One region of the Buttiauxella sp. WJP83 genome, then DNA from elsewhere that is predicted to be linked to it. Evidence: predicted binding sites of a transcription regulator. Region 1 holds the regulator's gene; each other region holds the start of a gene.
What was found. Region 1 encodes Fur, which represses iron uptake genes when iron is present. Its sites were predicted from a motif close to ATAATAATGAGAACNACTATCAA; they were not measured.

Region 1 (4,290 bases):
ATGAAGAAGGCGTGATTCAGTTTTTGCTGAAGTCCTTTGCTGACGGTGAATGGAAATTCAATGTGCCAGTGTTGTGGGAACAATACGAAAATATTGTCGGCTGGCAAACTATCCCAACATGGAATGAACCGGCATTGTTTATCCGGGGCGGCGCGTCTCCTTATGTTGACGAATCGCACCGCGAAACACTGCTTGCACAGTTTCCGCAGGCACGCGCTCATGTGGTTGCCGGTGCCGGGCACTGGGTTCATGCCGAAAAACCTGATGCTGTTTTGCGCGCAATCCATCGTTTTATCGACGGAACAGCAGCAAACTGATTAAAAACAAACCGACTGGCCGTTAGATGCGGCTAACGCGTTGGCGCGCAAGCCATGCTGATGTATGATTGCGCGCTAAAATGCGCCAGAGCACCCCGCTCCGTGCCACCTGAATTCCCTGTCAGTAGTCTAATCATGGCAAAAGAACAAACGGACCGTACTACATTAGATCTGTTCGCGGACGAGCGTCGCCCCGGGCGACCAAAAACTAATCCGCTCACGCGTGATGAGCAACTGCGTATCAACAAACGCAACCAGCTCAAGCGCGATAAAGTACGCGGCCTTAAGCGAGTGGAGTTAAAGCTCAATAACGATGCAGTAGATGCACTTAATCATCTGGCTGAAGCGCGCAATATCAGTCGTAGTGAGTTGATTGAAGAGATTTTACTCGCACAATTGAAGCAGCATCTCAGTTAATTTTTATGCTGTAGCCCAGAATGTGATGTTGCAGTCTGTGCACATCAGGGTGATAGCAATTTCCGCAGCGCTTTGTGTTCTGCTATGATTGCCCTATCTGTGGCCGAATAGCAGCCACCATACCATTAAGTTTCAAGAGGTTATTTTACTCATGGCAATCGTAGGCATTTTTTTCGGCAGCGACACTGGTAACACCGAAAATATCGCAAAGATGATTCAAAAACAGCTCGGTAAAGACGTTGCTGAGGTGCATGACATTGCTAAGAGCAGCAAAGAAGACCTGGAAGGCTTCGATATCCTGCTTCTCGGCATTCCAACGTGGTATTACGGTGAAGCGCAATGCGACTGGGATGATTTCTTCCCGACGTTGGAAGAAGTTGATTTCAATGGCAAATTGGTCGCCCTTTTCGGCTGTGGCGACCAGGAAGACTACGCAGAATACTTCTGTGACGCGTTAGGGACTATCCGCGATATTATTGAACCGCGCGGTGCTGCTATCGTGGGTCACTGGCCAACTGCCGGTTACCATTTTGAAGCGTCTAAAGGTCTTGCTGACGACAATCACTTCGTAGGCCTGGCTATTGATGAAGATCGCCAACCTGAACTGACTGCACAACGCGTTCAACAATGGGTCAAACAGGTTTCTGAAGAACTGAACCTGGCTGATATCCTCAACGCTTGATGCTCGGTGTGACGCAGCGACCTGGCTGCGTCACATTGATAGATTATTCCGATTAAAATAATCGCTACAAATTTTTAACTTTTCAGTTTGTCCCTGTACAATGACCTCCTGACTAAATAGCTAACAAGGCAAATAAATCGCGACTCAGCCGCCATTTTTTAGCTTGATTATGCATAATACTTGCGGTTCCCATTTAGAATTGACAGTTCTATAATGAGACGCATTCATCTTAACGCTCACCCTGAGTCCGAGCGATCCGTTAAGCAACAGGACAATTTCCGCATGACTGACAATAATACCGCATTAAAGAAGGCCGGCCTGAAAGTCACGCTTCCACGATTAAAAATCCTTGAAGTGTTGCAGGGTCCGGTGAACCACCACGTCAGTGCGGAAGACTTATATAAACGTCTGATTGATATGGGCGAAGAGATTGGTCTCGCCACAGTTTATCGTGTACTAAACCAGTTTGATGATGCAGGCATTGTCACTCGTCATAATTTCGAAGGCGGCAAATCCGTATTCGAGCTGACACAACAGCATCACCACGACCATTTGATTTGCCTGGACTGCGGTAAAGTTATTGAATTTAGTGATGATTCAATCGAAGCCCGTCAGCGTGAAATCGCATCACGCCATGGCATTCGTCTGACTAACCACAGCCTGTATCTTTATGGTCACTGCGCTGAAGGTGATTGCCGTACCGACGAAAATGCACACGAAATCAGCGAAAAATAATCCGCACATTTGACCACGCTAACCCGGTGGTCAGATATAAAAAAACCGGTGAGGAAGCTCACCGGTTTTTTTATTGGCTGAACGCGACAATTATTTATTGTTAGCGCGAATTTCTTGCCAGATTTTATCGCATTTGGCTTTAACGGCTTGGTCATTACCGGTACGAGTTGCCTGGATGCAGTTCTGGTAATCCAGGGTACGAACGCTCTCTTTTTGTGCGAACTCCTGGTGTTCCTTCTCTTGACTCAACACATTCAAAACGCTTTGGCATGCCTGAATTTTATCAGGATTCCCTTCGGCGGTATTGATACAGGCGCTATAAGCCTGTTTCAGTTTTGAATCTTCTGGTGCTGTTTTAGGCTGTGCGCAGGCGCTCAAACCTAAAGCCATAACCGTAACCAAAATGATTTTTTTCATGTTCGATATCCTTAACAAAACCGGGCGCGTTAACGCCCGGAATCAAATCAGAAAATGGTAAACGGAGCGATGACTATGAACTTAACATCGCGCTCATCCTGGAAGATGTTGCCGTAACCACCGCCCCAGCTTGGGATGTCGGAGTGGTTGTCGTATTGAGTGAAGTGCAGTTTGAACAGGGTGCCCTTCGCACGACCATCCTGAACGGTGTACAACGCATCAAGGCTATACGCAGATTCTTTCAGACGATTGTCGGCATCGTAGTAGCCGTCAGTTGTTGGTTTAGAGCTTGGTTTAGCATCCCATGCGTAAACATAAGAAGCACCCACAGCCCAACCCGCCAGGTTCCAGTTGCTCAGGTCATACATCGCACCTGCGAACACTGATTTTTCACCGTTGGCGTTGAAGTCAGAACGGTTATCCCACCAGATATCCAGACGACCGTTAGAGGAGGCATAAGTAGGAGTCATACGTTGCAGGAAGTAACCCTGCTGGCCGTCTGCCTTAACAATCGTCCCTTCCAGGCGCAGGTCAACCTGGCCAGCCCGATATCCGAAAGTCAATGCCTGCAACCATGCAGTACCGTCATACAGATCGTTGACACTGCCGTCGGAGACTTTGTCACGTGTGCCGTAGAACTGATAGCTGGTTGACAGCGGGCTGCCAGCCACATCAAATTTGTAACTTGCTTTGGTGAAGTACTGATCGACATACCCTTGGGCCTGGCCGAATGCCGCTTCAAGAATCAGATTATTTTTGAAGTCATACTTCGCACCCAACGAGTGTAGATAATCAACATTGGTGTTTTTATCGTTCTGATAGAACTTGTCCATTTCCAGGTGCCATGGAGCTTTGTACTCGTTGGTCCACATGTAGGAGAAGCTCAGCGCACCGGCATCGGCATAATCAAAGTTTGCCCCAGCTTCAGCACCCTGATAAGTACCAGGCATGAAGCTCCAGTGTGGCGCTAACAGCGTTTGACCGGTTGGCTGGATGTAACCTGCACGAGCCCAAACGGGACCGTACTTGAATTTAGCTGCGGCTTTATAAAGACTCACCCCGCTCTTATCGCCGGAGTAATCTTCATCGTAAGCTTTGTTTGAAGAGGAAAATGCGATTTCGTTCGGGTGGCCGCTGTTGCCATTTTCTGCCATTTCGATAGCAGTAAAGGCCGCGAGATCCAGGCCAAACATGTCTGCGGCATAACCAGACTGGAAGTCCAGGTTGGCGTTCCATGTAGCGTGTGCGAGGTTAGTTTCGTATTTATCTGTGGTGACGTCTTTACGGTCACGCTCACGTTGCCAGTAATAAACACCACCGGTCATCGTTGAGTCATCAATAAAACCTGCTGCACTAGCCTGAGGGATGACAACCAGTCCTGAAAGAGCCGTGACACCTGCGATTGCAAGCGCCAGCGCACTACGTTTGCCACTAAACGTACGCATATAAAATTCCTCTTTGACGTATAAATAATCGCCGGACGTTAAAAGACGTCACATCGCGAAAAAAGTAAAAATGCCTAACGGCTAAAGCGGTTATAAAAATTTTCCCGCATTACTGCTCCCCATAAGACTATTTTTCGCGACGCGAATTATCAACGATTTTGTAAGAGTTCATTCCGATATTATGACAGAGAGCACATAATTTATGAGTATTTGTAACAAATGGCGACTCAAGATGTTTATGCTGAATATTGAGATTATTTACAGACAAAGCTCGACA
Region 2 (4,290 bases), 1.9 Mb from region 1:
CCGCCTGGCCGTTCGAAACCTTGTTGCTGCCAAAAACGCATATCCTGCGCATCACCGACTTAAGTGCCGAACAAAGCAGTGATTTAGCGCTCGCGCTGAAAAAACTGACCAGCCGTTACGACAACCTTTTCCAGTGCTCATTCCCGTATTCCATGGGCTGGCACGGCGCTCCGTTTAACGGCGAGGAAAATGGCCACTGGCAGTTGCATGCTCACTTCTATCCACCGCTGCTGCGTAGCGCAACAGTGCGTAAATTTATGGTCGGCTACGAAATGCTGGCTGAAACCCAACGTGATTTAACCGCAGAGCAAGCCGCAGAACGCTTGCGTGCCGTTTCCGATATCCACTTTCGCCAATCCGGAGAATAAAAAATGAGTCTGAAAGATAATACCCAACACATCTTCGCCGAAAAATTTGGTTATCCGGCGACCCATACGATTCAGGCTCCGGGCCGCGTTAACCTGATTGGCGAACACACCGATTATAACGACGGTTTTGTGCTGCCTTGTGCGATCGACTACCAAACTGTGATCAGTTGTGCGAAACGTGATGACCGCATGGTGAGCGTGATCGCCGCCGATTACGACAACCAAACCGATGAGTTTTCTCTCGATAAACCGATTCTGAGCCATGACACGCAACAGTGGTCCAACTATGTTCGCGGTGTGGTTAAACATCTACAAAAGCGTGATAAAAACTTTGGCGGCGCTGATTTGGTGATCAGCGGTAACGTGCCACAAGGCGCAGGACTTAGCTCATCGGCTTCACTTGAAGTGGCTGTGGGTACGGTGTTCCAGAAGCTTTATCACCTGTCACTTGATGGTTCACAAATTGCCCTGAATGGCCAGGAAGCAGAAAACCAGTTTGTTGGTTGTAACTGTGGGATCATGGATCAGCTGATCTCCGCGTTAGGTAAAAAAGATCACGCGCTGCTGATCGATTGCCGCACGCTTGGCACCAAAGCGGTTTCAATGCCAAAAGGCGTGGCCGTTGTCATCATCAACAGTAACTTCAAACGCACGCTGGTGGGCAGCGAATACAACACCCGCCGCCAGCAATGCGAAACCGGCGCGCGCTTCTTTACTCAGAAAGCGTTGCGTGATGTGGAACTGTCCAAATTCAACGCTGTGGCTCACGAACTGGATCCGATTGTCGCTAAACGTGTGCGCCACGTACTGACCGAAAATATCCGCACCGTTGAAGCCGCTGATGCACTGGCAAAAGGTGACCTTCACCGTATGGGCGAGCTAATGGCTGAATCTCACGCTTCTATGCGCGACGATTTCGAAATTACCGTACCGCAGATCGACACATTAGTTGAAATCGTCAAAGCCACTATCGGCGATAAAGGCGGTGTGCGTATGACCGGTGGCGGTTTCGGTGGTTGTATTGTTGCGCTTATCCCGGAAGATTTGGTTCCAGCGGTGCAGCAAGCCGTCGCAAAACAGTACGAAGCGAAAACGGGCATCAAAGAAACCTTCTATGTCTGCAAAGCTTCGGAGGGCGCGGGTCAATGCTAAAAGAAACGCCACAGCTCGCTCCTGACGGGCAGCCATTCCGCATTTCCACCCTGCGCAATAGTGCAGGATTAGTGGTCTCGGTCATGGACTGGGGCGCGACTTTGCTGTCGTGTCGTGTGCCGATGAAAGACGGTTCCGTGCGCGAAACGTTGCTCGGCTGTGAAACACCGGAAGATTATTTGAATCAGTCGGCTTATCTGGGAGCAACGGTTGGGCGCTATGCCAACAGGATTGCAAACAGCACGTTTAGCCTTGATGGCGTAACCGTTAGCGTGACGGCTAACCAAGGCGCACATCAGCTACATGGCGGGCCTGACGGCTTCGACAAACGTCGCTGGCGTATTGTGCGCCAGAACGAACACGAAGTGCTGTACACCCTGGATTCCCAGGATGGCGACCAGGGTTATCCCGGCGAGTTGCGTGCAACGGCACGCTATGCGCTCACCGAAGATAACTGCATCACTGTTGAGTTTCGCGCTAAAACAAGCAAAGCATGCCCGGTTAATCTGACCAACCACGCCTACTTCAACCTTGATGGTCAGCAAAACGATATTCGTCAGCATCGCCTGCAACTTCTGGCTGATAGCTATTTACCCGTGGACGGCAACGGCATTCCACAGGCTGGGCTTAAAGATGTGGAAGGCACCAGTTTTGATTTCCGCACGGTGAAAACCATCGCTGATGACTTCCTGAGTGATAACGATCAGGTGCTGGTGAAAGGTTACGATCATGCGTTCTTGTTGCAGGCACAGGGCGATGCCAGCCAACCGGCAGCACACCTCTGGTCGAGCGATAATAAACTGCAAATGACGGTCTACACGACTGCACCTGCATTACAGTTTTACAGCGGTAATTATCTGGATGGGACGCCTGCTCGGGAGCAAGGGACTTACCGCGCATATCAAGGCCTGGCGCTGGAAAGCGAATTCCTGCCTGACAGCCCAAATCATCCGGAATGGCCACAACCCGATTGTTGGTTACAGCCTAATGAAGAATATCTGAGTATTACGGAATACGAATTCATTCCGCTATAAGTTCCCCACCCTCCCCCTGGGAGGGTGATTCTTCTTCGAATCGCTGGATTTCCCGCCATTTAGCGACAAAAATATAACAACCATTCACATCCACCTTACACTCCACACTCTTTTTCGCTATGTTAAACGATTAGCATTGCCGCTCGCCCCTTTGCGGCAATATAATGATAATCGTTATCATTAATCGCAGGCTTATTAAGGAGTAAACTATGGCTGTTACTAAGCTGGTTCTGGTTCGTCACGGTGAAAGCCAGTGGAACAACGAAAACCGTTTCACCGGTTGGTATGACGTTGATCTATCTGAGAAAGGTGAATCTGAAGCGAAAGCGGCAGGTAAATTACTGAAAGACGAAGGCTACTCCTTCGACTTTGCTTACACTTCTGTGCTGAAACGTGCCATCCATACACTGTGGAACATCCTCGATGAACTGGACCAGGCCTGGCTGCCGGTTGAAAAATCCTGGAAGCTCAATGAGCGTCACTACGGTGCATTGCAGGGTCTGAACAAAGCAGAAACCGCAGAAAAATACGGTGATGAGCAAGTTAAACAATGGCGTCGTGGCTTTGCGATCACGCCTCCAGAGCTGACTCGTGATGACGAACGTTTCCCAGGCCATGACCCACGTTATGCAAGCCTGACTGATAAAGAGTTGCCAGTAACTGAAAGCCTGGCACTGACTATCGATCGCGTTATCCCTTACTGGAACGAATCCATTCTGCCACGCATGAAAAGCGGCGAGCGCGTCATTGTTGCGGCTCACGGTAACTCCCTGCGTGCGCTGGTGAAATTCCTTGATAACCTGAGCGAAGAAGAAATTCTTGAGCTGAATATCCCAACTGGCGTGCCATTGGTGTATGAGTTCGACGAGAACTTCAAACCGCTGAAGCGCTACTATCTGGGTAATGCTGATGAAATTGCAGCAAAAGCCGCTGCGGTAGCAAACCAGGGTAAAGCGAAGTAATTCGTTAGATGTGAAAAAGGCGTGGTAAAAACCACGCCTTTTTTATTGGTGCTGTGCAAGAAGTTACCCGCGACGGGCTTTAACGGCATCCGCTAGCTGGCGCAACACAGTTTCAGTGTCTTCCCAACCGATACATGCATCGGTAACACTCTTGCCGTAAACCAACGGCTCGCCGCTTTCCAGGCTCTGATTGCCTTCAACCAGGTGACTTTCAATCATCACGCCGGTAATGGCTTTATCACCACCAGCGATTTGCTGACAAACATCGGTGCTGACTTCCAGCTGTTTCTTAAACTGCTTGCTGCTGTTGGCATGACTGAAATCAATCATGACCTGGGCTGGCAGCCCCGCTTTTTGCAGATCGGTTTTAACCTGAGCAACGTGTGCTGCACTGTAGTTTGGCTCTTTACCGCCACGCAGAATGATATGGCAGTCGCCATTACCACTGGTGTTAACGATGGCAGAGTGGCCCCATTTCGTCACAGACAGGAAGCAGTGTGGCGCACCCGCAGCATTGATTGCGTCAATCGCCACTTTCATTGTGCCATCTGTGCCATTTTTGAAACCAACCGGACATGACAAACCTGATGCCAGTTCACGGTGAACCTGAGATTCTGTAGTACGTGCACCAATGGCACCCCAGCTCATCAAGTCCGCCAGATACTGCGGGGTAATCATATCTAAGAACTCGCCCGCAGCCGGAAGGCCAGAGTCGTTGATATCTAACAACAACTTACGTGCAATGCGCAGGCCATCGTTGATTTGGAAGCTGTT
Region 3 (4,290 bases), 200 kb from region 1:
GAGCCGGTTTTGGTTATCTCCTTCTCCCTCAGGGAGAAGGCCGGGATGAGGGCGGTTTTGCACGCTTAGAAGTGGGTATTCAAACTCACATAGTAAGTACGACCAGACTCGTTATACGTTGCGGCACCTGCGCCGTACATATAACCGGCATCGCCGCCCGTGGTTTGGGCATTACCCGCGCGCCAGTGACGTTTGTCGAACAGGTTATCGATACCCGTTGTCAGACTGACGTTTTTGGTCGCATTCCAGGTTCCGCTCAGGCCAACAATGCTATAAGGGCTCACTTCGTTGGTTTCAGGACCCGTCGCAGGTTGGCCTTTGTAGTTGTACTTCTTCGGCTGCTGTTTGCCATACCAGGTGAAGGTCGATTGCACAGAAATATCCTGACGAATCTGCCAGCTCAGCATGGAGTTCCACGTATATGCTGGAATAACTGACAGGCGCTCGCCGGTTTCCTTGTTTTTACTTTGCAGCATGTAGGTAACGTTGTTGGTCCAGTTTACGGTGTTTGAAACTGGTACATTCAATGTCCCTTCCAGGCCTTCAACAACGGCTTTCGGAATATTTTCCCACTGATAAATATCGGTTTTGGTTTTGCCTTTAGAGGTCTGACCGATTGGCGCGTAACCCGCTTCAATTTTGTCGCGGTAGTCATTACGGAACCAGGTCGCCCCCGCAAGCCAGCCGTCACGTTTGAACTCAAGGCCGATCTCTTTGTTGATGCTGGTTTCAGCTTTAAGATCTTCGTTACCCATCATGTAGCAACCCACGCCGGTCCCGCTGGCGTAGCAACCCTGGCCTTTGCTGTACAGAATGTAGTTCGGGTTGGTTTGATACAGGCTCGGCGCTTTATACGCCTGGGCGATACCCATTTTCAGGGTGAAGTCATCGCCTAAACCTTGAGACAGGTTCAGAGACGGGCTCCAGTTATTCCCCACAATGCTGTGATGATCGAAACGCAAGCCCGGCGTCAGCATGGTGCTGTCCGTCAGCTCCATGTTGTCTTCAGCAAACAACGAGAAGATCTCGGCCTGGGAGTACGGGCTACGGTTTGTCCCGCTTGAGCCTGGAATATCGCCGCCCATAAAGGTCTGATTATTCGAAGACAGATCCTTCATTTTCTGCTGGTTCCACTCAGTACCCAGCGTCAGGTTCTGGTTGAAAACGAGATCAATCGGAATATTCACTTCGCTGTGCAATAGCACATCGCTCAGGTCGATATCACTGAATTTATCGCTGGAGAAGATCCCTTCAGTGCCGCCTGCTAACCCTTCCTGCATCCGCGAGTTACGCGTGTGCTCATACTGCACCCAGTTGCTGGTGGTCAGGCCGCTATCCCAACCGCCGTTCCAGGTCAGCGAGTAGCTCTGGCGATAAAGACGGTTGGTCTCATTGCCGTAGTTATCTTTAACGATTTGGTTGGTGTTGGTGTTTTGCGTATCGCCGGAATAGAGGTTGCCCTGGCGGCTGTAGCCCGCATCCAGTTCCAGTGACTGCATTGGCGCAAAGTCCCAACGCACCACGCCGTTCACGTCTTTATTGGTTACACCTTCACGGCCCGCGGGCAGCGTATCCGCGTAAATCCCGGTACGTTCAGATTGGTGACCCTGGTTAATGTCCCAGGCGTCGGCCTGAGTTTTATCCAGATTGCCGTACAAACGGAAGCTGAAATCCCCGCCCAGCGGGCCGCTCAGGCTAAAGTTGGTACGTTTGGTTGAGCCTTCATCATTGTGCTCAGGCGCATTGAGGTAGGTGTTCCAGGAACCGTGCCACTCACCGCTGCCTTTTTTGGTGATGATATTCACCACGCCACCGGCGGCACCGTTACCGTAACGTGCCGCGGCAGGGCCACGAATAACTTCAATACGTTCAACCATTTCAGGCGGAACCCAGCTTGCATCGCCGCGCGTATCACGCTCGCCACGCCAGCCCAGACGCACCGAGTTACGGCTGGTGACCGGTTTACCATCGATGAGAATCAGGGTGTTTTCCGGGCCCATACCGCGGATATCAATCTGGCGACCGTTGCCGCGCTGGCCGCTGGTGGAGTTACCGGTGAGGTTTACGCCCGGCATAGTACGGACGATTTCGGAGATATCGCGCGCCGGTGGGCGCTTTTTCAGTTCTTCAGCGGTGATGGTTGAAACGCCCGGAGCCTGCAAGTTTTGCTCGGCAGCGGTCACCACCATGGTGTCTTCATTTTCGGGGATTTGTGCTGTTGTTTTGCTATCAGCAGCGTTGTCTTCTGCAAAAGCCGGAAGGGCAACGCTGTAAATTCCCATGTTGATAAGCATCGCGAGGGAATACTGGATCTTCTTATTCATTATGGCGGCCTGCTTTTCCGCTGAGCCCGGTGTCATTCCATTCCCAGAGGGAGCGGGCGCAGCATGATTTCACGTATTGATACCGAGATCTGTCCGGCAACGGTCCCGAAATGAGGGATTTGTGCGTTCAAGTTCGGCAATTTATTGTTTTTGCACCAGGAAGCTGGTAGCCCAAAGCGCGGAAATACGCTATTGCAAATGCAAATAATTATCAATAGTATTATCAATATATTTCAGCTTTATTGATCGTTATCATTAATTTCATAGGGTTATGTGGAAGTGACAATTTTGCTTACAGGAAGTGATGGCTGGTGGCAGGAAACGCAGATGCAGGGAATTCCGCTTATTACCTGCGAAAATGATGGCCAGTGTGCAGTCACTTTCTTGTGGCGAGATCCGCAAGGCTGTGAAAAAACATCGCCGATTAAACGGGTCTGGATTTATGTCACGGGCGTCACCGACCATCACCAACGCTCTCGCCCACAAACCCTGGTGCGCATCCCCGGAGCGGATGTCTGGCAATGGCAAACTCAACTCAGCAGCACGTGGCGCGGCAGTTATTGTTTCATCCCATCAGCCAGTGAAGATGATTTCCCGGCGGAAGCCTTCGATGGCATCGTGGCCGAACGTATGGCACTGCGTGAAGGCTGGCGCAAGCTGTTGCCACAGGCGATTGCCGATCCGCTTAATCCTGAAAGCTGGCTCGGCGGGCGTGGGCATCCGATGTCGGCGCTGCATCTTCCTGATGCGCCCAAACAATCCGGTTGGGACAAACCGAACACCCCGCATGCCGCTCCCCTTTGTATTAGCTGGCAAAGTCAGCGCCTGGATAATCAACGCAAAGTCTGGATTTTCTCAACCGGTGACGCACAGCCCGAGCAACGTCCATTAGCCATTTTGCTTGATGGCCAATTCTGGGTGGAAGGTATGCCGGTGTGGCCTGCGCTACAGGCTCAAACGGATGCCGGCGCGCTGCCTCCAGCGGTTTACGTGCTGATTGATGTTATCGACAACGCGACTCGCAGCAACGAACTCCCGTGTAATGCTCAGTTCTGGCAAGCGGTTCAGGAAGAGTTATTCCCGCAGTTACGCGAGCTTATTCTCTGGAATGAAAATCCAGAAACGACTGTGGTGGCCGGGCAAAGTTTTGGCGGGCTTTCATCGCTTTACGCCGCACTCCACTGGCCGGAAAAATTTGGCTGTGTGCTGAGCCAGTCAGGTTCCTACTGGTGGCCGCGTCGTGAGGAGAACCGACAAGGCGGGCTGTTAATCCAGCAACTCGAAGAGGGGTTTGCGTGTGACAAACCGCTGCGCATCTATCTTGAAGCCGGGGTCAGAGAACCTCTCATTCATCAAGTCAATCAACGTTTATTCCCCTTGTTACAACAAACGCAGCGCGATGTTTTCTACTGCGAGGTGGACGGTGGGCACGATGCACTTTGCTGGCGTGGCGGTCTGACAAACGGCCTGGCCTGGCTCTGGTCTGGAGAAAAAAATGGAATTCAGTAACCCTTTTGACGCGCCTCAGGGCCGTTTTTTTATCCTTGAAAATGAAGCGCGACAGTTCAGTTTATGGCCTGAACATTGTGCATTACCGGATGGCTGGATGGTGGTTTGTGAACCTGCATCAAACGAAGAATGCCAGCGTTGGCTACTCGACAACTGGACACAGCTGCAACCCGTAACATTTGCGAAAGAAGGGGTGAGCGGTGAGTGAATTAACCCTGGTGGAACAACAAACTGAAACCCTGCCACTGGTGGCGGCGCAGCCCGGCATCTGGATGGCAGATCAACTCTCACCGCAGGCGAATGCGTGGAGTGTGGCTCATTATGTCGAACTGAACGGCAACGTTAACGAGCCATTGTTATGCCAGGCGATCGTCGCAGGCATGAAAGAGGCAGATACCCTTTGTATGCGTTTTAGCGAAGTGGACGGTGAAGCGCGCCAGTGGTGGGATGCTAACGC

Region 2: gpmA (2,3-diphosphoglycerate-dependent phosphoglycerate mutase) is a predicted target of Fur. The motif match lies at 2,719-2,741, and genes of this name have one in related genera.
Region 3: fes (enterochelin esterase) is a predicted target of Fur. The motif match lies at 2,523-2,545, and genes of this name have one in related genera.

What each region holds. Positions count from the first base shown of each region.
Region 1 covers NZ_CP110080.1:3,347,580-3,351,869, forward strand. The annotation lists gene ybfF (esterase) at 1-317, shown strand, start outside; gene ybfE (LexA regulated protein) at 453-734, shown strand; gene fldA (flavodoxin FldA) at 886-1,416, shown strand; gene fur (ferric iron uptake transcriptional regulator) at 1,699-2,151, shown strand; gene chiQ (ChiQ/YbfN family lipoprotein) at 2,242-2,568, opposite strand; gene chiP (chitoporin ChiP) at 2,616-4,013, opposite strand.
Region 2 covers NZ_CP110080.1:1,418,173-1,422,462, reverse strand. The annotation lists gene galT (galactose-1-phosphate uridylyltransferase) at 1-368, shown strand, start outside; gene galK (galactokinase) at 372-1,520, shown strand; gene galM (galactose-1-epimerase) at 1,514-2,554, shown strand; gene gpmA (2,3-diphosphoglycerate-dependent phosphoglycerate mutase) at 2,764-3,516, shown strand; gene aroG (3-deoxy-7-phosphoheptulonate synthase AroG) at 3,580-4,290, opposite strand, start outside.
Region 3 covers NZ_CP110080.1:3,546,041-3,550,330, reverse strand. The annotation lists gene OH773_RS16430 (TonB-dependent siderophore receptor) at 66-2,324, opposite strand; gene fes (enterochelin esterase) at 2,652-3,833, shown strand; gene OH773_RS16420 (MbtH family protein) at 3,820-4,041, shown strand; gene OH773_RS16415 (enterobactin synthase subunit F) at 4,106-4,290, shown strand, end outside.